2 linked regions of the Psychrobacter arcticus 273-4 genome follow. The protein of the gene in region 1 interacts with the protein of each later gene in a pairwise test. Links are inferred from orthologs where the notes say so. Each region holds a gene or a part of one and is shown on either strand. Other genes may lie near its edges. The genes, in order: nth and aceE.

What was found.
Region 2: the proteins of nth (region 1) and aceE interact in binary tests that used the Escherichia coli proteins (3 or more experiments, as listed by UniProt). The link is inferred for Psychrobacter arcticus 273-4 from one-to-one orthologs.

The regions. Positions count from the first base shown.
Region 1 is NC_007204.1:987,318-1,003,135, reverse strand. What follows is about bases 5,267-8,128. They hold nth (endonuclease III), read left to right. Parts: upstream 5,267-6,280; coding sequence 6,281-6,976; downstream 6,977-8,128. Other genes in these bases: metK (methionine adenosyltransferase), read left to right, coding at 7,604-8,128; PSYC_RS04320 (RnfABCDGE type electron transport complex subunit B), read left to right, coding at 5,397-6,239. In the rest of the region: PSYC_RS04340 (hypothetical protein), read right to left, coding at 1-178; dnaQ (DNA polymerase III subunit epsilon), read left to right, coding at 593-2,176; PSYC_RS04330 (hypothetical protein), read left to right, coding at 2,327-4,009; nudC (NAD(+) diphosphatase), read left to right, coding at 4,090-5,166; more of metK, read left to right, coding at 8,129-8,770; PSYC_RS04305 (DUF3144 domain-containing protein), read left to right, coding at 8,867-9,223; PSYC_RS04300 (BCCT family transporter), read right to left, coding at 9,380-11,032; PSYC_RS11910 (PQQ-dependent sugar dehydrogenase), read right to left, coding at 11,205-11,486; PSYC_RS11795 (PQQ-dependent sugar dehydrogenase), read right to left, coding at 11,494-11,622; ATP-dependent chaperone ClpB, read right to left, coding at 11,935-14,532; PSYC_RS04285 (SDR family NAD(P)-dependent oxidoreductase), read right to left, coding at 14,918-15,697; PSYC_RS04280 (AMP-binding protein), read right to left, coding at 15,765-15,818. UniProt on the Escherichia coli protein: DNA repair enzyme that has both DNA N-glycosylase activity and AP-lyase activity. The DNA N-glycosylase activity releases various damaged pyrimidines from DNA by cleaving the N-glycosidic bond, leaving an AP (apurinic/apyrimidinic) site.
Region 2 is NC_007204.1:1,590,946-1,607,278, reverse strand. What follows is about bases 2,168-5,544. They hold aceE (pyruvate dehydrogenase (acetyl-transferring), homodimeric type), read left to right. Parts: upstream 2,168-2,530; coding sequence 2,531-5,344; downstream 5,345-5,544. Other genes in these bases: PSYC_RS06880 (2-oxo acid dehydrogenase subunit E2), read left to right, coding at 5,370-5,544. Also shown: PSYC_RS06895 (endonuclease/exonuclease/phosphatase family protein), read left to right, coding at 1-835; PSYC_RS06890 (TetR/AcrR family transcriptional regulator), read left to right, coding at 1,049-1,741; more of PSYC_RS06880, read left to right, coding at 5,545-7,106; PSYC_RS06875 (OmpW/AlkL family protein), read right to left, coding at 7,407-8,036; PSYC_RS11680 (hypothetical protein), read left to right, coding at 8,315-8,467; PSYC_RS06870 (ion transporter), read left to right, coding at 8,614-9,591; PSYC_RS06865 (TerD family protein), read right to left, coding at 9,857-10,525; PSYC_RS06860 (helix-turn-helix transcriptional regulator), read right to left, coding at 10,595-11,746; PSYC_RS06855 (ATP-binding protein), read right to left, coding at 11,852-14,707; 16S rRNA (guanine(527)-N(7))-methyltransferase RsmG, read left to right, coding at 15,072-15,788; PSYC_RS06845 (ParA family protein), read left to right, coding at 15,922-16,333. UniProt on the Escherichia coli protein: Component of the pyruvate dehydrogenase (PDH) complex, that catalyzes the overall conversion of pyruvate to acetyl-CoA and CO(2).

The sequences.
Region 1 (15,818 bases):
GACTGACGGTATAGCAGCCTTCAAATATTGATAAATCTGCTACAGTCTCAACCTTTTTGGTATTGGCTTGAGTATTGCTATCATTACAAGCGCTCAAAAATAGCATACTGCTCGCAGCCATAGCAATCATCAAATGGCTAAGGTTTTTATAAGAGGGTTTTGAGGGTAAGGACATCATAGGGTGATCCTGCATTCGAGCATTAAAAGCTTTGGTTAAACGAATTATAGTTAATGTCTGGCTAGACAAATCCTCACAACTGCCCTATTTTAACAGAAAACGATAAGCTTACTATAGTTGAAATACTTTAAAGTCGCTACCGTATTGCTGGTGTAAATTTTTTGCAGCCTCTGTCTGCGTAGGCACAGCAAGCAAGAAAAATTTGCACCAGCAATACGTGTTGTATCGATATTACTTTTCACCGACTATATCAGGATATCTGTTTTTGGGTTTTTGTACATGGCAACTGCCCCTATTAATGCTAGATTTGCTATACTCAATCCCAGCATAGGCAGGTCGAGTTATTCCCCAAAACACGAGTGAAGTCGCTTCGCCATACCCTGTATTTATTCTTTATTAGGTCAGTAAATTTTTATGTCAGACAATCGCAGTGCAGTGCAACCATTTAAGACCAATAGCGCCATCAACCCATTGGCTGCCAAAGCAGATACAACGGTTGCCTACACTGATGGCGCTTGTAAAGGCAATCCTGGTGCTGGCGGCTGGGGCGCGCACCTGATATTTAGTGATGGACGTACGCAAGATTTGTATGGCGGCGATAAAGAAACAACCAATAATCGTATGGAGCTGATGGGTGCGATACAAGCATTGACCCATAGTCCGCATGAGCAAAACCTCGAGATTTGGACAGATTCAAGCTATGTCAAAAAAGGCATCACTGAATGGATTGAAGGTTGGAAAAAAAGAGGCTGGAAAACGGCCAGTAAAAAACCCGTCGCCAATCAAGACCTATGGCAGCGACTCGATGAGCTGTGCCAACACCGTGATGTTGATTGGCATTGGGTCAAAGGTCATGCGGGACATGCGGGCAATGAAAAAGCGGACGAGCTGGCGAACTTAGGTGTGACCTCACGTAGTGAATATTTGATAAGAGACGCTCAAGATAACATTAAAAAAAAACAGCAAATAACGGCTGATAAAAAGCCATCAAGCAGCGATGATTGGCTGAATTTTGATCCATTAGGTTTTGATATGATGGATGATGAGCTTGAGGAAGACGTTGACCAAGAGCTTGATAAAACCCAGTTAGATGGACAAGTATTAGAAGACTTTCATTACCAAACATCTAATACAGATATACCGGAAGCCCATACCTTTATGACTGATACCACGATGAATCCTAATATGTCCGACATAGACACTGATATAGACACTGATATAGCAAATGAAACGCCAAAATTCGATGGTGACACTAGCCGTGCCAATCCCTATTTTATAGCGCTGCTACCTAAACCTATCCATCGTCATGAATCTGATCGTCAGCTCATTATGGACACTGAGACCACAGGTCTTGATCCGCTAAAAGGCGATCGCATTATCGAAGTCGGTATTGTAGAGATGATCGGACGTAAATTCACCGGTGAAAAGCTCCATGTCTATATCAATCCACAGCGTGGCATGGATGAAGAAGTGATTCGCATTCATGGTATCTCTGAAGCGTTTTTAACGGACAAGCCAACCTTTGACCAAGTCGCTCAATCGCTCTATGACTTTATGGACGGTGCAGAAATCATCGCTCATAATGCCTCGTTTGATATGAATTTCTTAAATATGGAGTTTGCCAAGGTTGGGATGCATGACTTTGCTGAGCGGGTGCGAGTGACAGACTCGCTGGTCATGGCAAAGCAGCAATATCCTGGACAAAAGAACACCTTGGACGCTCTCGTACGTCGCTTAGATGTGGGCAAGCAAGACCGTACGTTTCACGGGGCATTACTAGATTCAGAGATTTTAGCAGAAGTATATCTGACGATGACCGGCGGGCAGGTTACACTGGGGATTGAGGATGACACGCAAGCGGATGGTGGACACACTGCCCATGCTAGCTTTGCCAATTTAGCGGCTTTATTGCTTGAGTCGAGTACTGATGAGAGCGCCAATCAAAGCTGGTATGCGTCGCTCGCACAAGACTATCCTGAGCTAAAAGCCAAAATGTAACAGTCATTAAAATCGCTTCTTATATTGGCTATTAGAGAATATAGTCTTGATTATTATCACGCTAAAAATTAAAACATTATCTAGCGCCATTTTTTAATTTACCGTCTAACCATTTGCCATTTTCGTCAGTATCTTATGGAAAAAATAATTATGAATCACTCTACGCAAATAAAATTGACCGCGCCAACGCTTAGTGTTACTGACTTCAATTTGCCATCGCTGCACTTATTGCACGATGAGATCACTGTTATACTTAAAGATACTGAGATTCATTTGGGCGAATTTAATGATGACAATAGCCAAGCGCCATTATTACTAGACTCTATTATTGTATTAAAACAGCTTTCTTGTATTTTTAAGCTGATATCTTTGGTGGATGCAGAAGCACTTAATAATGCGATTGTACACGGATTGAAGCAGCTTTATGACAGTGGCGACAACAGCAATATTGACTTAATTATGGACCTCTCCGAAGCCATCATGACGCTTGATCGTTATGTTGAGTTTGTGCTGTTGACCGAATCGATAGAGCCTACCTTATTACTGCCAATCATTAATAAGCTCAATGCTCATAGCCAAATAGCGCCTATTGCTGCTGATCATTTTTCTGCTTTTGGTAGTAGTAGCATCATTATCGCCAACCCTGAAAAGAATTTTCAGCCGCTAAATGAGCTCAACCTTGATCAAGCATTATTGACCTATGCTTATCGTAGTGGGCTTGGCGTCATTATGATCAATCAGGATGGCAATATTAACCAAGATGATCAGCAAAAATTGGATGCCATGTCGGCCGCCTGTGCTTTGATAGCGGCAAATACCAGCAGTCTATTTTGGCAAGCCGCATCGGCAGCAGTCACTGATATTGCAACCATCCTGCCACTTAATATCAGTCAAAAACACACACTTATTTATGTCGAACAGCAGTTCCAAAACTATCTGCCAGTGATGGATACGCGTTTTGCTGATTTGGTCAGTTTTGCCGGACAGCGTGATACTGAAGCGGCAAAAATGCTGCGTGAGCAATATGCCGCCAACCAGTTAGAAGGCCCACAACGTCAGCAGATGGAGCGCTTCCTGTTTGGTCCAAACCGTGATTTAATGGATACTTTGAATACCATTATCCAGACCCAAATCAATACGATTAAAGAAAATGTCGATAGCTATGCCCGTGGTGATTCAATCAATCCAGTCGACCTGCAGACCTCGCAAATCATTGAAGGGTTGACCACTTTAAGCTCTTCCTTACATCTGCTCGGTCTATCTAATGCGGCCAATAGCCTTACCAAAGCGGCAGAAGCGGTCAGCAACTGGCGCGCGCCTACTCCAGAAGATTGCGATCATTTATTATTGACACTCATGCATGCAGAAAACGCGACTATCGCCATGGCTGAGATGCATACTCCAGGTGCGATTTATCTGCCGTTGAACAATCCGCATATCTCACTACATCAGATCAATACCGCTTATGATACCTTGATAGAAGAGAGTCGTACGGCGATTGCCAGTGCTGAACAAGCGATCAATGACTATCTCGCAGAGCCTGAGCGCGATATTCTTAATATTAAAAACATCCCTGAAATGTTGCGTCAAGTGAGCGGTGCGGTGCGCTTCTTACAATTGCCAACGCCTGCCAGTATGTTCAGTCAACTGGCAAGTTATTTGCAGCAGCGTATCCACAGCGGTAGCCGTATTGATGATGGCACCTTGGCTTATATCGCTGATGTTATGATGGCAGTTGACTATCATCTAGACGGTTTCGAAAACAATCGCCTTGTCAGCAAACGAGCATTGGATGTTGGGCAACATAGCTTAAGCCAATTGCTTGCCGCTTAATCATTCATTTAAATATTTATATAGAGACAAGCTTATATCGGCACTGATATGAGCTTGTCTCTGACCGTTTGGAAATCTACATGATGACCTGTGCCTTTGTCCTATCTGATGAAACGATCTTATGTCGTCAAACGCCTAATGGCTGGTGGCCTTTGCAAGTTCAGCTACCACACTCCGATGTCAGTAGTGAGCAAGCTTATCAATTGGGACAGGTTACATTATTTGACAGCTTAGCGCCAAATAGCTGGCTACCTAGTGATGTAGATAATACTGATAACGCTAATGCCATTACTGTACGAGCCAGCCGCGCCATCACTGATGATTATGCAATAGCACATAATATTGCCTTGCCTAGCATTTTAGACAGTAGTGACTTATTAGGCAGTAGTGACTTATTAGGCAGTAGTGACTTATTAGGCAGTAGTGACTTATTAGGCAGTAGTGACTTATTAGACAGTAGCGACGTAGAAAATAGCGGTATTAGCCATAGCAACTCTCAGAGCAGCTTGAACGCTTTTATACCTTATCGGCAGCTTATCACGCAGCTGCCCATAACATTAGCTGCTCAGCTTAGCCAAGCCATACAGCTATTACGTTGGCAGGCGGACACACGGTTTTGTAGTCGCTGCGCCGCGCCCACCATAGCTGCCAAATGCGGTGAGCGCGCGATGGTTTGTGACGTTTGCCAATTGCGTCAGTATCCTCGCGTACAGCCCTGCGTCATTACCGCTATTACTCGACTCAACCCGCAAACGGGTGAAATGCAAATTTTATTGGCCCATCATCATCGGCATGGGCAACAAAAAACAGCAGCTCATTTATCACAGTCGCCGCAACCGTTACTATACGGTTTGATTGCAGGCTTCGTAGAAGTCGGTGAAAGCTTAGAGCATGCGGTGGTACGCGAGGTGGCAGAAGAAGTGGGTCTTAGTTTGTCAGATATTCACTATGTGAGCAGTCAACCATGGCCATTTCCCTCTAATTTAATGCTTGGTTTTCGAGCATCTTACGCTGGGGGTGATATCGTTATACAAGAAGACGAGCTGTCACATGCCCAGTTTTTTGATCTATCAAAGCTGCCAAAGATACCCTTTAAAGGTAGCATTGCTTATGAGCTGATTACCCAAATTGCCAATGAGCAAGGTATCTCGCTTTAATCTATAGTTGAAATACTTTAAAGTCGCTATAGTACTACTGGTGTAAATTTTTTGCAGCCTCTGTCTGCGTAGGCACAGCAAGCAAGAAAAATTTGCACCAGTAGTACGTGTTGTATCGATATTACTTTTCACCGACTATATGATCTCAATTCAGCAATATCGCCATTATTCCATTTATTTTAATATCAGTACTCAGAGCGCTTAGCACTGATATGAAGGTCTTAAAGCACATGCACAGCACCACTAGTAAAAATAGTAGTCACATCCGTCTAACCAATCTACCAATCTTGTTCGATACTTTGGATATAGAGCGCTTACCTGCTGATATTCAGGAAAAGATCACGCGCATTGATGCCAGCCTACCGCAAACGCAGTGTGGTCTTTGCGATCATGCAGATGGCTGCCTACCCTATGCAGTCGCTATCGCGCTAGATAATGAGCCACATAATAAATGTGTGCCGGGTGGTCAGCCAGTGACTGATACTATTGCGCAGATTATCAATGCTGATATAACCACACTAAGCGCTGAGTCTTCAAAATGGCCACTAGATAGCCATTCTCAGCGTCCTGTTGAAGTGCGCGCCGTCATTCGTGAAGATGATTGCATTGGCTGTACCAAATGTATTCCTGCTTGTCCAGTTGATGCCATCGTTGGTACTGGTAAGCACATGCATACTATTTTCACCGACTTGTGTACAGGCTGTGAGCTTTGTATCGCGCCCTGTCCTGTTGATTGCATCGATTTGGTCACGGTTGAGCTCACGCTTTCGATGCCTGAGCGCACGCTTGAGCAGGATGATTTAAGGCAGCGCTACCATACCCATTTAAATCGTGTCAGCGAACAACTTGCGGATAGCAGCAATAGCAGACCCGTGGTCAGCATGGTAGAAGCAAAGCTCAACAATGCCACCAGTCTGTCTTTAAACATCAGTGAAGAACAAGCTAAAAACACCATTGCCGCTGCCAAGCTGCGTACTAAAATTAAAAAGCTGGAAAAGCAGCTTAGCGTGCGAGCAAATGACAGTAAACAAGCAGAGCTTACTGCATTGCAAACAGAGCTTTCACACCTTTAATAATCAATAAAATAATAGCGAATAACGATAGTGAAAACACTATGAGTAAAACCGTCAAACATAAAACAGCTGATACCCCACCATCGAGGCGCATGCCCAATCGTGACATACGTCCATTTTTTGAAAAATTGGCAGCGACGATTGACGAGCCCGTCACTGAGCTAAATTATGGTAGCAATTTTGAGCTACTTATCGCAGTAATTTTATCAGCACAAGCAACCGACATCAGCGTCAATATTGCCACCGATCAACTCTATCCGGTAGCGAATACGCCTGAGGCGATACTCGCTTTAGGCGAAGAAGGACTTAAAGCGTATATTAAGAATATAGGCTTGTTCAATGCTAAAGCTAAAAACGTTATCAAAACCTGCCGCGATCTTATAGAAAAATTTGATAGTACCGTCCCTGACAATCGCAAAGACTTAGAATCGCTTGCCGGTGTTGGTCGCAAGACGGCAAACGTGGTCTTAAATACCGCCTTTGGTCAACCAACCATGGCAGTCGATACGCATATTTTCCGAGTGGGCAATCGTACTGGGCTTGCCACTGGCAAAAACGTTTTAATCGTTGAAAATAAGCTGGTCGAGCGTATTCCAGATGACTATATCGTGGATGCCCACCATTATCTGATTTTGCACGGACGCTATACGTGTCAAGCACGGACGCCAAAATGCGGTGCTTGCCCTGTTTATGACGAATGTATGTTTAAAGACAAAGCGGCGTTTTTAGAGTTGTGATATGAGCGGATAATAATCCCAAAGCGCATCAATATAGTTGAAATACTTTAAAGTCGCTACCGTATTGCTGGTGTAAATTTTTTGCAGCCTCTGTCTGCGTAGGCACAGCAAGCAAGAAAAATTTGCACCAGTAGTACCTGTTGTATCGATATTACTTTTCACCGACTATAGATATACTGATGCTAAATTATAATAATGTCATGATTGAGCATTACTCATAATAGAACAAGCGCAGCTCACTAGAGTTTTATTGCGTTTCGAGTTAGAATAAGCGTATTTTTAGGCAAGTACGTCAGATTGTTGATCCTGCTGACAATCAGGTGATAGGCGTGTGATTGGCGACAGCTTGAAACACGTTACCAGCTAACAATACGATATAGTACAACACGACATAGTACAACGCGACATAGTACAACGCGAAGCTATCGCCGTCTTAGCCTTACCCCATATGATTTATCCAAATCCGTGTTTTATCTGAATCTATATAACACATGCATTTGTGAATATGTGAATTGAGTAGTACCAATTAATCACCGAGCAATACATTGTTCGGCCAATACCAATTAAAGCAGCGCCCAGACGTTATGCTTTTTCCTATTTTTACTGATTCAATTAAGCGATCCTATTATGCGCGAATATAACTTATTTACCTCAGAGTCTGTGAGCGAAGGTCATCCTGACAAAATGGCTGACCAAATATCAGATGCTATCCTTGATGCCATTCTACGCCAAGATTTACATGCCCGTGTGGCGTGCGAAACGCTGGTTAAGACAGGTGCTGTCATACTAGCAGGCGAAATCACCACCACAGCAAATATCGACGTTGAGCGCATCGTGCGTGATACAGTCAACGGCATTGGTTATCATCATTCAGACTTAGGCTTTGATGGCGAAACATGCGCCGTAATCAACATGCTCGGCAAGCAATCTCCTGAAATTGCTCAAGGTGTTGACCGCGCTGATCCTGAAGAACAAGGTGCAGGCGACCAAGGTTTGATGTTTGGCTATGCCAGCAATGAGACCGAAGTCTTGATGCCCGCCCCTATCGAGTATGCTCATCGCTTGATGGAGCGTCAGTCTGAGCTGCGCCGCGCAGGCGAGCTACCTTGGTTGCGTCCAGATGCCAAAGCACAAATCACCCTTAAATATGACGGTAGTAAACCCGTTGCTATTGATGCGGTCGTCTTATCTACGCAGCATGATCCAAGTATCTCGCAAGCCGATTTACAAGAAGCGATCATGGAGTCGATTATCAAACAAGTACTGCCAGCAGAACTGCTACATGCTGGTACACGTTATCATATCAATCCGACTGGCAAATTCGTCATCGGTGGGCCTGTCGGCGACGCAGGACTGACCGGTCGTAAGATTATCGTTGATACTTATGGTGGTATGGCGCGTCATGGCGGTGGCGCATTTAGTGGTAAAGATCCTTCAAAAGTAGATCGCAGTGCTGCTTATGCGGTGCGTTATGTGGCTAAGAACATCGTCGCTGCTGGTATTGCAGATCGCTGTGAAGTACAAGTGAGCTATGCCATTGGCGTTGCTGAACCGACTTCGATTTCGATTAACACTTTTGGTACTAACAAAATCAGCAACGATGAAATCATTCGCCTGATTCGTACGCATTTTGATCTACGTCCGTATGGTATCACTCGTATGCTAAATTTATTGCAGCCGATGTATCAGCAAACGGCTAGTTTTGGACATTTTGGGCGCCAAGGTTCTGAAACTGCCTTTACGTGGGAAAAAATAGACAAAGCTGAAATTTTAAAAGCGGATGCTGGTTTATAAAATTTTTACTGAAACCCTTTTTGTTCCTATTATCTTATCCAGTTATTAGACTGCTGTGATACATTTAAATTTACCTACCATTATTAGGAGTCGCTTATGTCTCAAGAGAACGCTCAAAACAATGAGATTGATGCAAGTCTTGAAATCACCCCTGAAATGCAGGCGTTTTATCAACGTGCAGATGCCATTATTGGTGTGGCAAACAGTCAATTGGGGCCTGATGCACATTCAGGTCAAGTAGGTGCTTCACTGCTTTATTCCGCGGCACGTTATAGCGCATCTGTTGCCTCTATCGGCTTTGTAAAAGGTGATGATTTCGCCAAAGAAAAAGACGATATTGTCGAATTTTATACCAAACAATATCGCCAAATGCTAAGCGATAACTTGACAGATTATGCACAGAACTTTGATAAGTATATTCAGCTTAATCAAGATGACAAGCCTACTAAATAAAACGGTAATGCTTAGTTGTTGAAATTTATCTGAGCTTCTCTAGTAGTAGAAAGTACCTCTGAGCAATTAAAACGAAACCCCAAGCTTAATAGTAAGCTTGGGGTTTTTAAGTTAATTTTTAACTTCAGTATTATTTAAACATTGTCCAAAAAACCTTTAACCTTCAGGCTTTTCAATAGCAGAGGGATCTGTGAGCAAGTGCTCATCAGCAAACTCATTGGCTGAGTTATGATCTGCCGACTCTTCGGTAATAAAGTGCTGTTGAGCTCGATACAGTATCAATCGATCTCGACTTAAGCCCCGAAGTAACGCATACATCATGACAAATATAACCAAAGCAAATGGCAGTCCAGCTACAATAGCGGCTGCTTGCAATGCGCCCAGTCCGCCTGCTGCTAACAATATAGCTGCAATCAAACCTTCCATCAACGCCCAAAATAAGCGTTGGATTTTGGGTGGATTGATATCGCCACCAGCCGTCAGCATGTCGATAACAAAACTGGCTGAATCCGATGAGGTCACGAACCATAAGACAATCATAATAACGACAAGAAAAGTAATTGGTTTCGCGAATGGATAGTACTCAACCAGTTTAAAAATAGCACTACCCGTATCTGCCTGTACTGCTTCTACCAATCCCGGACTGGCTATAGCCGGATCAAGAGCAGCTAAAAGTTCCATATGAATAGCGACACCACCGAAAGTGGTGAACCAGAAAAACAAAATCAACATTGGAATCAACAGCACGCCCAATACAAACTCACGGATGGTACGACCACGAGAGATACGCGCAATAAATACCCCTACAAATGGTGCCCAACTTACCCACCATGCCCAATAGAAAATCGTCCAACCACTCTGCCAGTCTGTATTACCATAAGCTTCTCCCCATGTTGATAAGGGCACCATAGCGACTATGTAATTACCGATGTTTTCTATAAAACTATCAAAAATGAATAAGGTTGGCCCTAAAATAACCATAAAGGCCAAGAGCACACCTGTAAAACCCATATTGATATCACTCAAGCGCTTGATACCTTTATCAAGCCCAAGCATCAACGAGCCACAGGCCAATGCAGTCACAAAGGCAATAATAATAAACTGTACCGTTAAAGAATTTGGTATACCAAATAAATTTTCAAGACCTGAATTGATTTGCATAACTCCTAGACCTAAGGAAGTTACCACACCAAACATCGTCCCGAATACGGCTAGGATGTCAACCGCATGACCCCAGCGGCCATATATTTTTTCGCCTAATAGCGGATATAACGTCGAGCGAATCGATAACGGCAGTCCACGGCGAAAGTGGAAATAAGCCAGTGCCAATGCCACTATGGTATAAATCGCCCAAGCATGTAATCCCCAATGCAAAAATGAGATGCTCATAGCCTGCTTGGCAGCTTCTACTGTTTCAGCTTCACCTAGTGGTGGTGCCATAAAGTGGTATAGGGGCTCAGCCGTTCCCCAATACACCAGTCCAATACCGATACCAGCAGAGAACAACATGCCGATCCACGAAAAAAGACTGTACTGCGGCTTCTCTGTTTGTTGACCCAAACGAATATCACCGTAACGGCTCGCCGCTAGATAAATACAAAAGACCAGCGCCACGTTCATTAATATAATAAACATCCAGCCGAACTTATCCGTGATAAAATTTTGTAAAAAACTAAATAGCGCGCCAGCGGTTTCAGTGAAAAAAGTGCCAAAGATGATAAATCCAACGATAAGTAACGCTGAAGTAATAAACACAGGTTTGCTTACCCGTGGAAAAGGGCCTAACCTGCCAACTTTTACATGATTCATTTGTTTGTTAGCCTTAGTTTTTAGGAAGGCCACCTTAACAAGATACCTGCCAACTATCAAATTTAATTAAGTATTTACCATTTTCTCATTGATAGACATAAATAAGAAACTATCTGGTAGCACAAACCACAATGCCGCAAAACCCTAGAAATTTGGATAGCTGTTTCTGTATTCATTCGCTACCATCTTCTAAAACCCAAACCTGCCCCTCTACATTTAACACGCTCCGAATACGCTCTCCCATATCATAGCGATATCGTTCCGAAGCGCCATTATTTTCATCAAACCTAACCACGATTAGCGCTTTGGAGGATAAGCCACTGATCAGCGCATTGCCATGCCATGCCATGCCGGAAAATCGGTATGTGTACCAGTCGAATAGATGCTGATCGATGAGGGAGATATGACCGGCGGCGATGTCATTACTATTCGCAAATGGATTATCCGTTGGCATGGAGCCATCAGCATTTAGCCGTATTATTTTGCCCATCAGGAGAGAATAATAAACGGTGGCTATAATGCCCTTGCCCGTCTACCTTTGGCGTCTGCTGCCAAATGGGAGTAATCGACTGTAGGTTTGGCGCGCTCATATACTGCCTACTTATTATTATCTAGTCTCCATAAATTTTATATTCATATATAGTTGAAATACTTTAAAGTCGCTACCGTATTGCTGGTGTAAATTTTTTGCAGCCTCTGTCTGCGTAGGCACAGCAAGCAAGAAAAATTTGCACCAGCAGTACGTGTTGTATCGATATTACTTTTCACCGACTATAGCAAAAACATTGAGACATTAGAAGAATAGTAGAGCACAAGACAAAAACCCCTTACTTGCCTGTATAAAAAAATAGGCAAATAAGGGGTTTGATTGAACTCATAACAATTAGAACCAGCAATAATTATTAGCTCATTCTAAGCTTATCAAAGGTCAGTTTGTCATCAGCACCGACATCGACTTTGATGATATCACCAGCGACAAAATCACCTGCCAGCAATTTCAATGATAATGGGTTTTCAATCTCTTGTTGGATCGCACGTTTAAGTGGACGCGCACCATAAACAGGATCATAGCCAACTGCAACCAGTTTGTTCATCGCATCTGCCGATAACTCGATATCCAACTCACGCTCATATAGACGCTGACGCAAGCGGTTCAACTGAATCGCAGCAATACCAGCCATCTGTGACATACCTAGCGGATGGAATACCACGATCTCATCGATACGGTTGACAAACTCTGGGCGGAAATGCTGTCCAACCGAATCCATCACCTCAGCTTTGATATCTTCATAGCTCTCGCCAACCATTTCTTGGATTTTGTGCGAACCCAAGTTACTGGTCATAATAATGACGGTGTTTTTGAAGTCTACCACGCGACCTTGTGAATCCGTCAAGCGACCATCGTCCAATACTTGTAGCAAGATATTAAACACATCAGGATGCGCTTTTTCAACTTCATCAAACAAAATCACACTATAAGGCTTACGGCGTACCGCCTCCGTCAAAGCACCACCTTCTTCATAGCCCACATAACCTGGAGGCGCGCCCACCAAACGGCTGACGCTATGCTTCTCCATGTACTCACTCATATCGATACGGACGATAGCATCTTCTGAATCAAACAAGAAGTTCGCCAACGATTTGGTCAGCTCTGTTTTACCGACACCCGTAGGCCCTAAAAACAAGAACGAGCCTGAAGGACGGTTTGGATCAGACAAGCCAGCACGGCTACGGCGTACTGCATTGGCTACTGCTTCGACCGCTTCATCTTGACCGATGACGCGCTCATGGAGGTTTTCTTCCATCGCCAGCATCTTGTCACGTTCGCCTTGCAGCATTTTACTAACTGGAATACCCGTCGCTGCAGCAACGACTTCGGCGATTTCATTGTCCGTGACTTTGTTACGCAGCAGTTTTACACCACTATTTTCACCAGTCTGCTCTTTTTGCTCTGCCAAATCAGATTCATGGATACGGCGCTCTAACTGCGGTATCGTCTCATACTGCAGCTTGCTCATGGTCTCATAATCGCCTTCGCGGCTGGCTTTATCATAAGCAATACGGGCTTTGTCCAGCTCGTCTTTTAACTGCTGACTGCCTTTAACCAAAGCTTTTTCTGCTTGCCAAATCTCGTTAAGATCGGCGTACTCTTTTTCCAGCTCTTCAATTTGTGCATCAAGCACTTTACGCTCTGCTTGCGCGCCCGCGTCTTCTTCATTTTTGAGCACTTCACGCTGCATTTTTAGCTGTATCAAACGACTATCGAGCTTACCTAGTGACTCAGGTTTGCTGTCCATCTCCATACGTAAGCGACTCGCAGCTTCATCAATCAAGTCAATGGCTTTATCCGGCAGCTTGCGATCAGTGATATAACGATGACTCATACGAGCAGCCGCAATGATGGCGCTGTCTTGGATATCGACCCCATGATGCAGCTCATAACGCTCTTTTAGTCCACGTAAAATCGCAATGGTATCTTCAACCGTCGGCTCATCAACCAATACTTTTTGGAAACGACGCTCAAGCGCCGCATCTTTTTCAATATACTTACGATATTCATCTAAAGTAGTCGCACCGACGCAATGCAGCTCACCACGTGCAAGCGCTGGTTTTAGCATATTACCGGCGTCCATCGCACCATCCGCCTTACCTGCCCCAACTAGCGTATGTAGCTCATCGATAAATAAGATAACGTTACCTTCTTGCTTCGATAAGTCACTGAGTACCGCTTTGAGACGCTCTTCAAACTCACCACGGAATTTTGCACCAGCAATCAAAGCACCTAAGTCCAACGACAGCACTTCTTTACGACGTAAACCTTCTGGTACATCACCATTGATGATTTTTTGTGCCAAGCCTTCTACAATAGCCGTTTTACCAACACCTGGCTCACCGATGAGCACAGGATTGTTTTTGGTACGGCGTGACAACACTTGGATAGTACGTCGAATCTCTTCGTCACGACCAATCACCGGATCAAGCTTACCAAGCTCTGCTTGCTCAGTTAAGTTAATGGTGTATTTATTAAGGGCATCACGCTGATCTTCTGCATTTTGATTATTCACAGTATCATCGCCGCGCAATTGCTCAATCACCGCTTTTAATTTATTGGCTGTAACGCCAGCACTTTCAAATATTTTTTTGGTATCGCCTTGCTCAGCAAGTGCCAACATCACCCATTCAGTCGCGATAAAATCATCGCCTTCTTTTTGCGCTTGGCGATCTGCCAAATTCAAAATCTTAACCGAGTTTGGATTAAGATTGACATCACCTGTCGGCTCCGAAATCGTTGCTTGGTTATCTAATGCCTTTGCCACGCCATTTTTTAACGCAGGAATAGACGCGCCTGCTTGTTGGCAGATAGACAAGTTAGACTCATCTTGCAGCAAGACTGCAAGCAGGTGCACCGGATCAATACCGGTATGGTCACGCCCTAACGCCAGACTTTGTGCCTCTTGTATCGCAGATTGCAGTTTTTGAGTAAACTTTTCAAATCTCATATAAGCATCCTTTTATCATTCGTATATATTATCAGGCAGCAAACTTATGCTGTTTGCTTGCCTTCCTCTACCTTTATATATGCGGTATATAGAGGTAGATTTCAACCTATTTACCGTTAAAACCTTATTAATAGTAATGATATTGATTACTTTAAATGTAGTTACTACATCGCGCTCACACTCAATATATAATTCATTCAATTTTCAAAAAAATGCGTCTGCGGATACTGCTTATTTAAGATTTGCACAAAAAAACAGCATGGCATTGCTTCTTATCATTAATAAATAAAATTATCATCTATAAGATAGCAAAAAACCATGCCAAGTATTGTACGAGTTATAGGAATAATACTTAAAGCTACGATATTAAATCTTTAATACCTTATTACACCATACGAATCGCGCCATCTAAACGAATCACTTCACCATTAAGATAGGCATTATCAATGATATGCATGACCAATTTGGCAAACTCATTTGGGTTGCCCAAACGCTTAGGATAAGGTACCGCAGCCTCTAGCTGCTCACGGGCCTTTTCAGGCAGACTTTGCATCATAGGCGTTGCAAATACCCCTGGCGCTACAGTCATCACACGGATACCATGACGAGTCAGCTCACGGGCTAGCGGCAACATCATGCCAACGACTCCAGCTTTAGATGAGGCATAACTGGCTTGTCCGACTTGCCCATCAAAAGCGGCGATAGAAGCCGTATTGATGATAATTCCGTTGTCAGCATTGACTTCGGCTGGCGTACTAGCTGCCACGCGCTTAGCAATACTAGCCGCCACCAAACGTGCCACGTTAAAAGAACCAACGAGGTTAATGTTCACGCCACGACTAAAGGCATCGAGATCTGCAGGATTATTTTCACGATCTAACAATTTTTGTACAACAACGATACCAGCACAATTTATCGACCCTTGCAGACCACCAAACGCCTTTTCAGCGATATCAACCGCCACTTGCACTTCATCGCCACTGGTCACATCACAGCGTACAAAACGAGCATTGTCACCCAGCTCGTCTACCAATGCTTGCCCCGTTGACTCGTTAAGGTCAGCAATGACAACCTTACCACCTTGAGCCACGATAGCGCGAGCCACTGACTCACCTAGACCTGACGCACCGCCCGTAACCAAAAAGCTGTGTTGTTCAATTTTCATAATCTTTCCTTTAATTAATATTTTTATAAACTGTCTATTTTATTGTCTTATTAACACTTCGATTCATTTATGCTGCCGATAAACTACGCAACAAAAAACGCTGAATCTTACCACTTGGGGT
Region 2 (16,333 bases), 610 kb from region 1 along the record:
AGTATGGGACAGTGAGGCGCTAATCGCATTGGCCGTATCATTAGGTTTTAAACCTGAGCATGTGGTTATTCCGCTGGCAAGTAATGATAGTGCAAGCCCCTATACGCAAGGCAAAGGGGCGCAGAATACCCCTGCTGTTGGGATCATTAGTCGGTTTGCGCACTTAGAGAGTCGCTTACTTGAAGATATTTTGCCAAAAGCCATCATTAATATTCCAGATATAGGTCCTTATCAACGCTTTAATCGTCCGCCACTTGTATTACGCGTCGATGCGTTTGGTCAGCCGATAACGATTATTACCGCTCATCTGAAAAGTAAACGTGCTTTTTTCTTACGTGATGAGGCAGGTAATTTGTTGGAAGATATGGATGATCCAAATATTCGTATTCGTGCCAAGCTGCGTAGTTTGTGTATGCGTGCTGCAGAAGCGGCTTCTATCAGGCTTTCTATCATAGATAGGTTACAGCATACTCGTGAGCCTTTGATTTTGCTTGGTGATATGAATGATGTGACCGAAAGCGTTACCACTCAGTTGATGACTGAGACTGGTGAAGTTAATTATGACAAGAGCATGCGCGACGTTGCCCTGTTTGATGCTGCTCGTATTCAAGCCCGTTATGGTTGGATGAAAGATGTGGCATATACCCACATTTACCAAGGTATGCCAGAAGTGATTGATCAATTATTTGTCTCTGAAGAATTTCTACCTGATAGCAAGTTTTCGCTCGGTCAGGTTGAACGCGTTGACTATTTTAACGACCATTTAAAGTGGGATTATGCAGATAGAGTGATTGATCATGGTATTATAAGAGCGAAAATAAAGCTTCACAATTAACGCTATTTTATAATTAATTGCTGAATTGTTTTTTAACCTATTCTTGTCCCTTGCTTGATAGTGTACAAGCGTTTATTATGCCTCCTCGTTGAGTATAGTAGCGGTACTATCATCCGACATTCAGTTGATAGAAATGGTCCTTTTATTTAGGGCGCATACTATCCGATGAACACTATATTTATAAAGATAGGGCATAACATTAAGAGATTTATCATGAGTGAAAATAAAGACGACAAAATTGAAGATGTACTGGTAGACTCGGAGCTGGCAAAAAAGTTGGTGCCTAATAAGTTTAAATTTACTAGTCAGCAAGGTCGCGCGCGCCGTCAAAAATTATTGATGGGTGCTAAAAAGTTGAGTGAAACCCAATCTATCAATGATATTACGCTTGCCGCTGTCTGCGAAGAAGCGGGTATTCCAAGAGCGTCTGCTTATCATTTCTTCCCTAATATTGAAGCCATATTTTTAGCGCTGCGTTTTTTAAATGCTATTGATATCTTAGACGTATTAAGAACGGTTGAGACGGTTAAATATGATAGATGGCAGGGATATCTCACGGCGCTAATTGATCGCTGTGTACAAATTTTTGATGAAGATCAAACCAAAGCTAAATTGATTTATGATACCAATACACCTGATTTTGAAGGCGACAGTTTTGGTGAGCATATGGATCACCAAGTGGTCAGATTGGTGTATGATCGTTTGGCTGAACGCTATGAAGTACCTAAGTTTGAAGATATTCAAGATGTATTATTGATTGCTTTTAGTATTGTAAATGCTATTTTTACGGTTTCTTATCGTCGTCATGAGCGCATTACCGATAAATATTTGCAAGAAGCGAATACCGCATCTATCGCTTATCTGCGTTGCTATTTGCCAGAGAAGCTACCGCGTAAAAACCGTTAAGCTGTATATTAAGTTTTGCAGATAGATATTGAAAAAATCCGACATATAAATGTCGGATTTTTTTTATTTTTCAACTTATATGCATGAGCTTTATAAAAAACTTACAGCGGTAGCCCATTATATAGTCGGTGAAAAGTAATATCGATACAACACGTACTACTGGTGCAAATTTTTCTTGCTTGCTGTGCCTACGCAGACAGAGGCTGCAAAAAATTTACACCAGTAGTACTGTAGCGACTTTAAAGTATTTCAACTATACATTTGATCGGGTGGCGATAATACTTGACCTGAACCGCCCCATATTAAGCAATAATTTTGTAAATTTCTCAGAAAGCAGATGAGTGGCAGACTTATTATGACCAAATACATTTTTGTGCTAAATATAACTTTCATTACTCATTGCAAAGAACTTCCCAACAAACTTCTTAAATATCTCCAAAAAAATAATCACTATTTATTTTAAAAATACTTGTCATATTGGCATTTCTCTATAGCTATAAACAATCTGTTAATAAACCCCTATAATAAAGCGTCAATATCATTTGATGATGAAAGTCGCATATCGGCTGTCGTTTACTTTTACTACGATGTCTGTTTGAACCCCATGCCAAGCTACAGTTACTGTTTATTAGTAACTGGTCTGTAAGAACCACGACATATAATGGAATGACGAGATGCAGCAAGGAAGGCATTAGGTAAATCGTTTGCTTACGAAAATATGTATAACTCTGTGATTTAATAATACCCTGCCATCGTGTAGGGATGACTGATAAAAAAGGATTAAGAAAGATGAATTATTACAAGGATGCTGATAGCAGCGAAACGCAGGAATGGCTGCAAGCTTTTGAGTCTGTGATTAAGCATGCTGATAAAGATCGTGCGCAGTTCTTATTAAAAGCCTTATACAATATGGGGGTGCAAGAAGGCCTGCCATTTAACCGTTTAGATACGGCTTATATCAATACCATCGCCGTTGAAGATGAACCAATGTACCCAGGTGACTTGACGATCGAGCGCAAAATTCGTGCTCTGATTCGCTACAATGCTTTGGCAATGGTAATGCGTGCCAATAAAAACGACGATGATTTAGGCGGTCACTTAGCGACATTTGCTTCAAGTGCTACCCTTTATGAGACAGGTTTTAATCACTTTTTTCGTGCTGCCAGTGATCATTTCGGTGGTGATATGATTTATTACCAAGGTCACTCAGCGCCTGGTATCTATGCACGTTCTTATCTAGAAGGGCGCTTAACTGAAGAGCAGCTAGACAATTTCCGCCGTGAAGTTGGTGGTAAAGGTCTGTCAAGCTATCCGCACCCGTACCTAATGCCTGATTATTGGCAGTTCCCAACGGTTTCAATGGGCTTAGGTCCTATCATGTCGATCTACCATGCCCACGTCCATCGTTACATGGAAAACCGTGGTCTGCTTGAAAAAGAAGGTCGTAAAATTTGGACCTTCTTAGGCGATGGCGAAACCGATGAGCCAGAAAGCTTAGGTGCAATCTCGCTTGCTGGTCGTGAAAAATTGGATAATCTTATTTGGGTGGTCAACTGTAACTTGCAGCGCCTTGATGGTCCTGTTCGCGGTAATGGTAAAATCATTCAGGAACTTGAATCAGTATTCCGCGGCGCAGGCTGGCGTGTGATTAAAGTTGTCTGGGGCGGTCAGTGGGATACTTTGCTTGATAAAGACGTCTCAGGTGCTCTTAAATACCGTATGGAAGAAGTGGTCGATGGCGAGTATCAGCTATATGAAGCGCGTACGGCTGAATTTACTCGCGAGCATTTCTTTAACAAGTATCCTGAGTTAAAAGAGATGGCAGACGCCTTGACGGATGAAGATATCTCACGCCTAAACCGTGGTGGTCATGATCCTATGAAAGTTTACGCGGCGTTTAGTGAAGCCATGAAAACCAAAGGTCAGCCAACCGTTGTTTTGGTCAAAACTGTTAAAGGCTATGGTCTATCTACCCAAACCCAAGCGGTGAATAAATCGCATCAGGTCAAAAAACTTGATCAAGAAGCCTTGATGTATTTCCGCGATCGTTTTGATTTGCCGTTTACCGATGAGCAATTAGAGACGTTACCGTTTTATCGCCCTGAAGAAGGTTCAGCGGAGATGAAATATCTCAAAGGTCGCCGTGAAGCCTTGGGTGGTCATCTTCCAAATCGTCGCAGTGGACATATTCCATTGAATATTCCTGATTTGTCTATCTTTGATCGTGTCTTAAAAGGCAGTAACGGTAAAGAGCAATCAACCACCATGGTGTTTGTGCGTCTATTATCAGCGATGCTAAAGAATAAAGACATCCAAGATCGCGTTGTACCTATCGTTCCTGATGAAGCCCGTACTTTTGGTCTAGAAGGGATGTTCCGTCAATTGGGTATCTATTCGGCAGTTGGTCAAAAATATACGCCAGAAGATAGTGAAGCCTTGATGGGTTATAAAGAAGCCATCGATGGTCATATGTTAGAAGAAGGCATCAACGAAGCGGGCGCGATGAGTGCTTGGATTGCATTGGCAACCAGTTATTCTGTCAATGCGTTACCGATGATTCCGATGTATATCTATTACTCGATGTTTGGTTTCCAACGTATTGGTGATCTAGCATGGGCGGCAGGTGATTGTCAGGCTCAGGGTTTCTTACTGGGCGCTACCGCAGGTCGTACGACGTTGAACGGTGAAGGCTTGCAACATCAAGACGGTCATTCACAAATTCTATTTAACGTGGTACCAAACTGCGTAACCTATGATCCTTGCTTTGGTTATGAGTTGGCAGTGGTGATGCATGATGGTCTGCGCCGTATGTATGGTGAAGGCGAGCGCGTTTATTATTACTTGACCTTGATGAATGAAAACTATGAACAGCCTGAAATGCCAGAAGGCGTAGAGGAAGGCATTAAGCGCGGTATGTATTTACTAGAAGATAATAGCTCAGCGCAAGTTCAGTTATTAGGTTCTGGTGTCATCTTACGTGAAGTACAAAAAGCATCACAAATTCTAAAAGACGATTTCAATATTACTTCAAATGTTTGGAGTGTGACCAGCTTTAACGAATTGACTCGTGATGGTATGGCTTGTGATGATTATAACCGCTTGCATCCGATGGAAGAAGAGATAGTACCTTGGGTTACTGAGCAGTTGGCGCCGCACGAAGGTATCGTCGTTGCCGCAACAGATTATATGCGTAACTACTCAGAGCAAATCCGTGCTTGGTTACCTGACAACCGTCCTTATACCACGCTTGGTACAGATGGCTATGGTCGCTCAGATACCCGTGAGAATCTCCGTAGCTTCTTCCATGTTGATGCCGCACACATCGTTGTCGCTACGCTAAAACGCTTGGCAGATGAAGGCGAAGTTGAGATGCGCTTAGTCAAAGATGCGATTTCAAGCTTTGGTATTGAAGCCGATCAGCCACCTGCATGGCAGCAGCAGTCTTATTATGATCAATTCCCAGATGCACCAGCACCTGATAATGTTAATCCAAGTCCGGTACCTGAGTTTATTAGTGAAGAGGATGAAGAGATAAGCAGTGAAGGGCGCGCCGAAGACAAAGCCGATGCGACCTTACTTAATAATGATGACGTCACAGAATAATAACCATAAGACAAGGAGAACAAGGATGGAAATTAAAGCCCCCGATTTGGGTGTTGATAGCGCCGAAGTCAGTGAAATTATGGTTGCAGTTGGTGATGTCATCGCAAAAGACGATAATATTATTTTGCTTGAGTCAGATAAAGCGTCAGTTGAAGTACCAAGCTCTGCTGCTGGCAAAGTAACTAAAATTAGCGTTGCGGTTGGCGATCAAGTCAGCGAAGGTATGGTGCTGATTGAGCTTGAAAGCGAGACTGAGAATCAAGATGATAGCCAAAGCACAGAAGCAGCTGTCGCTGATACTCAAGATAAGTCTCGTGATACTGAGCAAGAAGAAACGCAAAAAGAAGAGCAGAGTGATAAAGTAACAGCTGAGTCAAATACCGCTCAGCCTGCTCAACAAGCCGCAACAGCAACCACTCATGCGCTACCAGATTTAGGCGTCGATGAAGCGCAAGTTTCTGAGATTATGGTTAGTGTCGGTGATATGGTCACTGCCGATCAGTCTATCTTGCTGATTGAGTCGGATAAAGCTTCGGTTGAAGTACCAGCGCCGCAAGCAGGCAAAGTTGAAAAAATACTGGTACAAACTGGCGATATGGTTGCCAATGGTCAAGACTTTATTGTCATCATTGGTCAAAGCTCAGATAATACCAATATTACAAGTGAAGCCAAAGCAGAAGATGCGCAGTCGCAAGATCCAAAACCAGCGGCTACTGATGAAAAGGCTGATGCCAGTCAGAAAGCAGATAAGCAAGTAACGACTGCACCTAAACAAGCCGCTAATGCGACGACCAGCGCAAGTAATAAGCTGACCGAAGCACAAGTCAATGAAAAAATGGTTGATGTCTATGCTGGTCCAGCTGTCCGTAAGCTTGCGCGTCAGTTGGGTGTGGATATTAGTGAGGTGGCAGGTTCAGCACTGAATGCGCGTATCTTAAAAGAAGATTTATTTGCGCATGTCAAACAAAGCCTAACGACACAGCAAGCTTCTCCAGCTACTGCAACCGGTGCATCTAGAGCCAGCTTACCAAGCTTGCCTGATATGAGTAACGTTGAAATTTGGGGTGAAACGGAAACCCAAGATTTAACACGCTTGCAAAAGGTGTCTATACCGCAGCTTAATTACAATACTTACTTGCCACAAGTGACGCAGTTTGATTTGTCTGATATTACTGAGACAGAGCAGCTGCGTAGCGAACTTAAAGGTGGTATGAAAGCTGAAGGTATTGGACTGACAATTTTGGCTTTTATCGTCAAGGCAACTGCTTATGCATTGACCCAGCATCCACGCTTTAACAGTCATTTAAGCGATGACAATACGCAGGTTATCCTACGTAAAAGCGTGAATATGGGTATTGCGGTAGCAACAGATGATGGGTTAATCGTGCCAGTGATTAAAAATGCTCACGAAAAAGGCATTAAGCAAATTGCGATTGAAATCGGCGAGTTGGCAATCAAAGCCCGTGATAAAAAGCTGAGCACCAAAGACTTACAAGGTGCTAGCTTTACCATATCAAGTCAAGGCATCTTGGGTGGTACGGCGTTTACGCCATTGGTAAACTGGCCGCAAGTAGGTATTTTGGGTGCATCAGAAGCGACTATGCAACCGAAATGGAATGCTGCTAAGCAAGCCTTTGAGCCGCGCCTCATGTTGCCATTGTCATTATCATACGATCACCGTGTGATTAACGGTGCTGATGCGGCAGTATTTACCCGCTATGTCGCAACATTGCTTGCTGACCCGCGCCGCATTTTGCTATAGGTTTTACGACTACTTAAAATAATATGAATAATAAAAAGACTGTCTGCGGATGGTCTTTTTTATATTTGCTATTTCATCAGAATATATAGTCGGTGAAAAGTAATATCGATACAACACGTACTACTGGTGCAAATTTTTCTTGCTTGCTGTGCCTACGCAGACAGAGGCTGCAAAAAATTTACACCAGCAATACGGTAGCGACTTTAAAGTATTTCAACTATAGATAAATGACAGACACTAAAAAGCCAGCAATTAAGCTGGCTTTTTTATTCATAATCTTTAGCTTATGATACGGCTAAATTAGAACTGTTTGACAAACGCAACGCCATAAACCCAAGGGCTAATGTCGATTTCACCAATATCAGTACCATTTAGAGTAGCATCAGTTTTGATGTCCATATAACGCGCATCGATACGGAAAGCCTCAGTTGGGGCAAAAGGTATGTCTAGACCGATATGACCAGCTATACCAACATTATCGTCAAGCTTTAGATCAGCGCCAGGCTGATTAAGTTTTTCCTTGAAGAAAGTCGTATAGTTCACACCAACACCTATAAACGGTTTCACATTCATAGGCAAGTTATAATCATCGAAGTGATATTGTAGAGAAAGCGTTGGTGGTAAATGTTGAGTTTTCCCTGTAAGTATTTCTTTACCAGTAGCATCATTTAGTGTGAAATCATGATGAAAAGGAATTGCAGCTAGTAGTTCAACACCAACGTTATTAGCGATAAAGTATTCACCACTGATAGTTGGGCGTACATCGCCATCAACATCAACAGATAAACCATTGTTTAAAGTACCGTTATCACTTTTTGGGTCAACATAGTGTGCACCAGCGGCAACTGTCCAAGTACCTGCAGGCACAGCAAAAGCAGTGGTCATAGTAAGGGCAGTAGCAGCAGCTAAAACTAGGGATTGTAGTTTCATCGTTTAATTCCTCAACGTTATAAATGATGGTCGCTAACTCATGAGGGATGGCATAAGTTGGCGATACATAATGTTAGGCTAGGGATTAACCTGTAACATCTGCTATCTATTATAGTACAAAATCCTTACTAAAAGTAAGGTTTTAATCTGAAGGTTAAGATATTTATGCGTAAAGTTACAACTAGAAGGGTTTGGATACGTTAAAATTTAGAACATATCATATGTTTATTTAGCGTTTTTGATATTATTAATGCGCTGTTACTGTTTAAAGGAGTTGGTTGTTAATGATGTTGGGCTACTGTAGTAATTCTCCGCTGCGCTGTGCAAATGCTCGCTCATTAAAAGTGTTGGATGAGATAGATTCCTGTTGCCCAGATTATGGGTTGTTTTTAGTACCTGCGCAAAAACTCAGTCATGAGCTGCGTGCTTAAGAGCGATTATTACGCATGGCTGTTTTTGCAGTTGCCATCATATTGGTCTTGGTCACGCACATTTATTACATAAAGTTAGTATAATAAAACTCTCATAACGGCTTTTTTGTTCATCCAAGCTCGGTGTTACACCGCATAGGGACGGCATGCTATTCCAATCTATACGGCGCTTGCGTCTTTTTGTCTATAACATTTTGCAAAACGATGAGCATGACACGCTCTTTAGTCGCTGTGTTGATTATTTTCTTATTTTTTTGATTATGGCAAACGTCACTGCGGTTATCGCCGAGTCTGTTGACACTTGGTACTACCCTTATCAAGAGTACTTTACGTGGTTTGAGAACTTCTCTATTGTGATATTTTCCATTGAATATCTGCTTCGTCTATGGAGTGTCGCTGAAGCCAAGCCAAGCAATACTACGTGGCGACAGCGCTGGGATTGGCTAAAAAGTCCGTCAGCATTAATCGATTTGATTGCCATTGCCCCTGCATTTTTGAACTTCTTTGTCAGTATAGACTTGCGTTTTTTACGCATTTTGCGCCTGTTCCGTATTCTTAAGCTCACCCGTTATTTTGCTTCATTACGTATTTTGTTAGTGGTGATTAGTAAAGAAAAAGGCTCGTTTCAAGCTGTTATTTTTATCTTGATAATCATGATTGTGACGGCCTCTAGTGGGATTTATTTGGTAGAAAATCATGCACAGCCAGAGGAGTTTGAGTCGATACCAAAAGCCATGTGGTGGGCGGTAGTCACTTTAACGACAGTGGGTTATGGTGATGTGACGCCGATTACTAATGCGGGCAAAATATTAGGGGCTATCATTACTATACTGGGTGTAGGTATAGCAGCATTGCCTGCCGGTATTTTGGCAACGGGCTTGGCAAATGAGCTCAGTCAGCGCCGTGAAGAGCTTGAACAAGACTTTCGGGGACAACTTATTGATAGTGATTTTGATTTGGTACAAAATCAGATGATGATTGAGAAAATCCGCCGCGAGCTTGGCTTAGATAAAGAGCAAGCACAGGACATTGTGCTGCAAGTACTGCGTGAGCAAGAGCTTGAGCGCCGTGAAAGAGACGTGCAGCAAAAGAATTTTTGTCCGCATTGCGGCGAGCGCTTATAGTAAAAAAATATCAGTTATCAGCGATTCTCTTTTATATCCTAGGTTATAAAATAAGGAACTGTATATAAAATAAAAGATGGTCAATTGCTTTGTATAGCGATTGAGCATTTTTTATTAAGCGTAAAGCACTATTTTAGAATATAGTTGAAATACTTTAAAATCGCTACCGTATTGCTGGTGTAAATTTTTTGCAGCCTCTGTCTGCGTAGGCACAGCAAGCAAGAAAAATTTGCACCAGTAGTAGGTGTTGTATCGATATTATTTTTCACCGACTATAGATTGCTTGTGGAATCGGTAAGGCACGAGCCAATTCGTGCGCCACTTGCTGAGCCGCTAGCGCCAAATCTGTCGCAGGGAGCGGTAGATTCTGTAGCGTTAGATGCCAGTCATCTACTTCTCGGCGCAAATGTGCCACCCATAGCGTCAGGCAATCACGCGGCAGCTGTTTTAAGTTGACCTCAAAAGAGCGGTTGCCTTCATCATCGCTTAGATGAATCTCACCCTTTTTAACTCTGGTAAAGGGCTGTCCGTGATAGGAGTTGGCAATCAAAGCAATGTGGGTGATATGAGCAGGGATTTCATCCAGATATAGCCGGATTTGCTCTTGATCAAGGGGTGCAAGGTACATGGCTTGGTCACCGCGGTCTTTACCGTTCAGACTGTCGCCTTGATGGCATATCGATTCGGCTTTGTCACGCAGCTTTTTAAACCAAACCATATCACTAATGGTGCAATTGTCATCATATAACACGCAAGCCAAATCAAGATCTATAGAGTTGGCATTTTTGTTAAAACGCTTCTTTAAGTTTTTAAACAAGCCTTTTTGCTCAATCTTGGTAAATTCATAATTGAGACCAAAAAATAAAGTACCTGCATCTAGACCCAACCCTCTTAAGCTGTCTGACAGTAGTGGCGATGGGGTAGTGGTCGACATAATAATCCTTTTGATGCATAGTTTTTTTATGAATGGGTTAGGTAGTTGTAAAGATCGTATAAAAACAGGTTAGATAGCATCTGCTGTTTTATCTAATACCGCTTGATAAAGTAGCTCTGGCTTGGCATCTAGCAGACCATTCCCAAAACCTCGCAACCACCAGACCAGTTGCGAGGTTAGGTTCACAGTTGCTTGTATGGTCAAGCTTTCATCACTATTGATGGTGACAATTTGGTCATCACTAAGCTTACTTTCGGTCAAGCTCTTGCCTGCTTGTTTGGTAAATTGTAGCTCAATCGGTGTATATTTGCCATGATTGGCTAATGGGCTAAATAAAGGATGGCTAAAGCCCATGCCACCTGCATCCAGATAATTATCTAGTTGGAAGTTATCAGGCGTTTTTGCGGCGCTCTCTAATATCTCAACGCTGGCAAATCGATGTAGGGCAAAAATGCGAATGATATTTTCGCTATCATCGGTACGGGTCGCGAGCAGATAAATAATCACCCCACGCTGAATGATAGCAATAGGGTTTAAGGTATATTCGCTGGCTTGTGATTTATTGCTGCGGGTATAGCAGGCTTTGATTTGTAGTTGATAAAACAGAGCGTGATAAATATTGTCTTTACTGTCTAAATCGATATGTGGGGCGATCAACGGCTGAGTTGCAGGCTCAATACGAACCCTATCAATCCATGAATGGGTCACTTTGCTATTTTTGAGCTGGCGCCGTGCCAAATCAAACCAAGGAAATAGCTCATCTAAAATAACTGGCGGTAGCAGCTGGCTTAGATTGGCCTCAACCATATTGAAGGCGACCGCTTGCGATAAATTCATATGCGGCAAGCTTTGTAGCGGTGCATCATCTTCCCAGCGCCAGCCTTGCGGGTTGGCGTTGTTTTTTTCGATAGGAAAGCGTTTGGCAAGAGCGTTTAGGTCGCGCTGTACCGTGCGTAAACTGATATCAAAACCTGCCAATATCAGCTGCTCATAGATATGGGTCGTACCTACCCAGCGATTGCGCTGCAATTGTGACAACACTTGCCACTGCCGCGCTGTCGTGGCAGCGCCGTGACGATTATCGGCTGCATCATCAGAGGCTTTATTGTCTGAAGTTGCAACAGAGTTTGCTTGCTCATCAGTAGCCTGTTGATTGTCGAGACTATCGTTGTCAAGACTATCGTTGTCAGTATGAGCAATGTCGGTATGAGATACAGTCATGAAAAGATAACCTTTGTAATGTCACGATTATAAAGTCAGCGGGTCATTCATATTAGTATGAGCACGACATCAACATATGATCGTTATAGCTAAATACCCTAACGTCTAGCGTGCTTCATCTATAGTGATTTCTTCTACGATGATGTCATTGTGCTCTTTAATAGTAATAGCCTTGTCTTTTTTAGCTGCTTTTTTCTTGTCTTCTTTTTTTTGCCGTTTGGCTTGGCGCTTTTTTTTAGCTTTCTTTTTTGATTTTTTATCGTCAATGTCATCATCTGCATTTTGGTTGTCATCCCATAGCATCAAACGACTTAAGACTTTACCGAACAGTGTCTCTTTGCGATATCGACTTTTCTTATTCACCGTATCGACAGGTAATCCCGTCATCAATGTGAGCGCTTCACTGAGCGTGTGCACCCCATATATATGAAAGCTACCTGCTTTAACGGCAGTAATAATGTCATCACGCAGCATAAGCTGTTTAACGTTTGCCATAGGAATGACCACGCCTTGCTGTCCAGTCAATTCTTGCTCGCGGCACGCATCAAAGAAACCAGCAATCTTGGAATTGATGCCGCCGACGGCTTGTACTTCGCCGAGCTGGTTCATAGAACCTGTAATCGCAAGAGATTGATTAATGGGTACGTTTGCTAAAGCAGATAATAGGGCACAGCCTTCGCTGACGGTTGCGCTATCACCATCAATATGCGCATAGCTTTGCTCAAAGGCCAATGAAGCACTAAAGTTTAGCGCATGGTGCTGACTAAATAACGCCCGTAAGTAGCTGGTCATAATCAACATACCTTTGGCGTGTAAGCTACCGCCCAAATCAACATCACGCTCGATATCTAGAATTTCACCAGTACCAATATTTGGCTGAATGACCGCCGTGAGACGGGCAGGCATGCCAAATTCACTATCGGCATAGCTCACGACTGTTAAAGCGTTGACTTGTCCAACCGCTTTTCCTTGAGTCTGGATAAGCTGCTGACCATTTTTGAGCTCGTCCCAATATAGGTCACGCAAATATCCTGAGCGCTCATCCATATCTTCAATAGCTTGTACCACATGCTTAGCACTGACGATATCCTGTCCGCCCAAACGCGCATGGCGGTTAGATTCATGCAACAGCTTAATAAGTAAATCACTGTGCAGACTCAGACGGTCTTGGTCCTCTGCTTGCAGACTTAGATGCTCAAGCAGGGTTGCCTGTGCCCTCCTATCAAAAGGATAAAGATTGTCATAATCGATGATGTCTGCCATCTTTCCGACCAACGCTAGCTCGTGTTCATGAGTGCGCACTACATCATCGTGAAAATCAGCACGTACCTTAAATACCGCATCAAACTCCGGCTCAAGCTCTAGTAATTCATAATATAAATCGGCTTCACCCAACAAAATGACCTTTATGTCAAGATCAATCGGCGCAGGCGATAAGGATAAACTTCCTGTTAAGGTCAGCATCTGCTCAAGACTTGATAGTTTGATTTTGCGAGATTGCAGTGCACGCTTAAGACCCTGCCAAGCATAAGGGTGCTCAAGCAAATGACTGGCTTCAAGCAGCAGATAGCCACCATTGGCACGATGTAAAGCGCCCGCACGAATCATGCTGACATTGGTAGTGACTGTGCCTAATTGGGTGATTTGCTCTACATGACCCAATAGATTTAAGTGAGTGGGCAGGTCTTCAAAGATAACGGGCGCACCACTATCAGGCTCATGGCTGCTAATAACATTGACCGCATAGCGGCTAGGCGTCGTGGCGAGCAATGCCGTTACAAACTCTTCATCATCTCCATTAACGATACGCTCGACATGAGTAATCATATCGGCAAAGACTACCTTTAGATACTCAACAACAAGTGGGTGAGCGCTGAACTGCTCATAAATAGGTGTGAATAACGGCTGTAGCGCCCGCTTAGAAATATTACGATGTAACAACTCAATTGCATCGTTAGCTTCATCTTCTAATTGCTCTAAAGCAATGGTCAGCTGACTAAGCCGCTTTTGCATATGGTTTTTTTGGGCAAAATTATTCAGCTCAGTCTCATATTCACTGCTGTATGCATTATTGTCAGCTTCAGTATTGCGAATATCGATGCTCGCAGTAGCCGCTTTCTTATCGCGATTTAGTACGTTCTTATCTTTAGCAGCAGTGTCGCTATTTTCTGTCGCGATCTGGCTTGGATGAACAAAAACGGCTTTATTGTCAAATGGGCGAAAGGTTAACGCCAAGTCATACTGTTTGCCCTCAGCATTGAGCGCATCATAGGCGTGGCTTTCTTTTTGATGCGTGTCATTTTTGATGGCTTCTATTTTGCTTTGATACTGGTCGCTACGAAAACGTTGACTCAGCCGTTTTTTGGCTTGTTGCCATAGAGTATTGACTTGTTGTTGCAAGACAGCGGCCTGACCAGCAGGTAAGCGTAGTGCTAACGGAGTCCGTGGATCAGTAAAATTGTGTACATATACCCAATCATCCGGCGTCGGTGCATCGGCTGCGATAAGACTGAGCAAGCGACTAATCACGGTACGTTTACCCAAACCATTTTCGCCTGCTGCAAACACATGATAGCCACTAGCATGGATATCGAGGGCGGTATGCAATGCCTTAAGCGCTCGCTGTTGCCCAAAACCAATATCTAAATCTGGTGCGCTGCGGGTATCGGCTGGCAGCAGACTAGGTTTACTATAACGCTTAAGCTGGTTTGCCGCGACAAGACAGCGCTGACTGACTTCTATGAATATAGGATGAGGCGTAGCATCAGCGTCGTCATTATTTTTTTCTTTCGCTGTCATTTCACGAGCCAGATTTTTACTGTCTAATAGTTTATTAGGTGACAGTTTATTAGATAACAGTTTATGAGAGGTATGTTTACTACTCAAGTCACTAGCAGGCGTTACCATATCGCTGGTGTTTTTCGGGTTTTGATTCATCAGTGTGTTTGTCTGTTCAGTCATAAGCGTATGTTGAGTCGTTTTTAATAGGTGAGTGGTTATTGATTTTTTAATGCTTGGTTTTTATATTTAATTCTTTATGGTTAATTATTTAATAATGGATAGAACATCTTACAAGATATAGCTGTAGCTTAAATAGGTCATTAAGCACAATTTTGTATCATATATAGATCAATGTTTTAGCCAATAACAGTGTGCTTACTTTCACCTTGATATGACAGTGTTAAGGTTATCAAGGAAGAATAACGGCTCAATATAGGCGTAGATAGTATAAGATGGCGTACATTGGCGCAATCTGCAACTATTCAATAGGCAGCCTGCATGATAAAATAGACGGTTCACATGTCAAAAACGGATAAACCCTTGTATGTCAGACTCTACTAAGCCTTCTTTACCATCTGCTAGCATAGGTAATATCCATATTGATCCGACAGGCTTCGTAAAGCTTGGCGCACAATTACCGACATTGGCGAATATCTTAGCGCAAGCAATAGACGAGTTGGGTATAACATTGAGTGCCCAGCAGCAGCGCACCTTATTATTGTATTTAGACCAGCTTTTATTATGGAATAAAGCGTATAATCTGACCGCGATTACTGATCCGGTAGAAGCACTTATCAAACATGTTATCGATTGTTTGGCTATTATAACCCATTTACCCTCAGGGTCGCTGCTGGATATTGGTACCGGTGCCGGCTTGCCAGCGGTTATTATTGCCATTTGTCAGCCTGAGCGCTCATGTACAGCGCTTGATAGCAATCAGAAAAAAATACGCTTTATTAAGCAAATCAGTAGCGAGCTTGGTTTGAGTAATATGCAGCCTATCGCATCGCGCATTGAAGCGCACGAGGTAAGCTATGATGTGGTCACCTCTCGAGCATTTGCCAGTTTGATAGATTTTGTTGAAGTTGCCCAGCCGCGATTGGCAGATAATGGTTATTTATGTGCGATGAAAGGTAAAGCGCCTAGTGAGGAAGAACGGCACGTTTTAGGTAACGATTGGCAGTTTAAGACCATTAAGCTGAACGTGCCACGTTTACATGATAGTCGTCATTTAATTGAATTGTCTTATAAAAATGTCTAAGCTATGAGCACAGCATTTACCATAAAATCCTCTTATTTTATGCTGAAACATCATCTGTGCTAATGTTTACGTCTTCAGCAAAAGAGCGCGTTAGTAAAATCAGTAATAGATCCTAATTAAATTGAGTGAGTGTATGGAAATCATAGCGATTGCGAATCAAAAAGGCGGCGTGGGTAAAACCACAACGGCGGTAAATTTGACCGCCAGCTTGGCTGCCAAACGCAAGCACGTACTGCTCATTGACTTAGACCCACAGGGCAATGCGACCAGTGGTACGGGTGTCGATAAAAATGAGTTGACACTGACGATAGCAGATGTGCTCCTCGATGGCGTCTCTCTATCTGATGCTATTGTCAGTAGCCCTGCAGGGTTTGATGTCATCGGTGCCAATCGTGATTTGGCGGGTATGGACATCACATTAATGAGCAAAACCAATAGCCATGAGTTGTTTAAGACGGCGATAGCAGACTTGATTAAAGATCAAGCAGTGGCACAAAAACCCGCCTATGATTATGTGGTCATAGATTGCGCGCCCAGTTTGAATT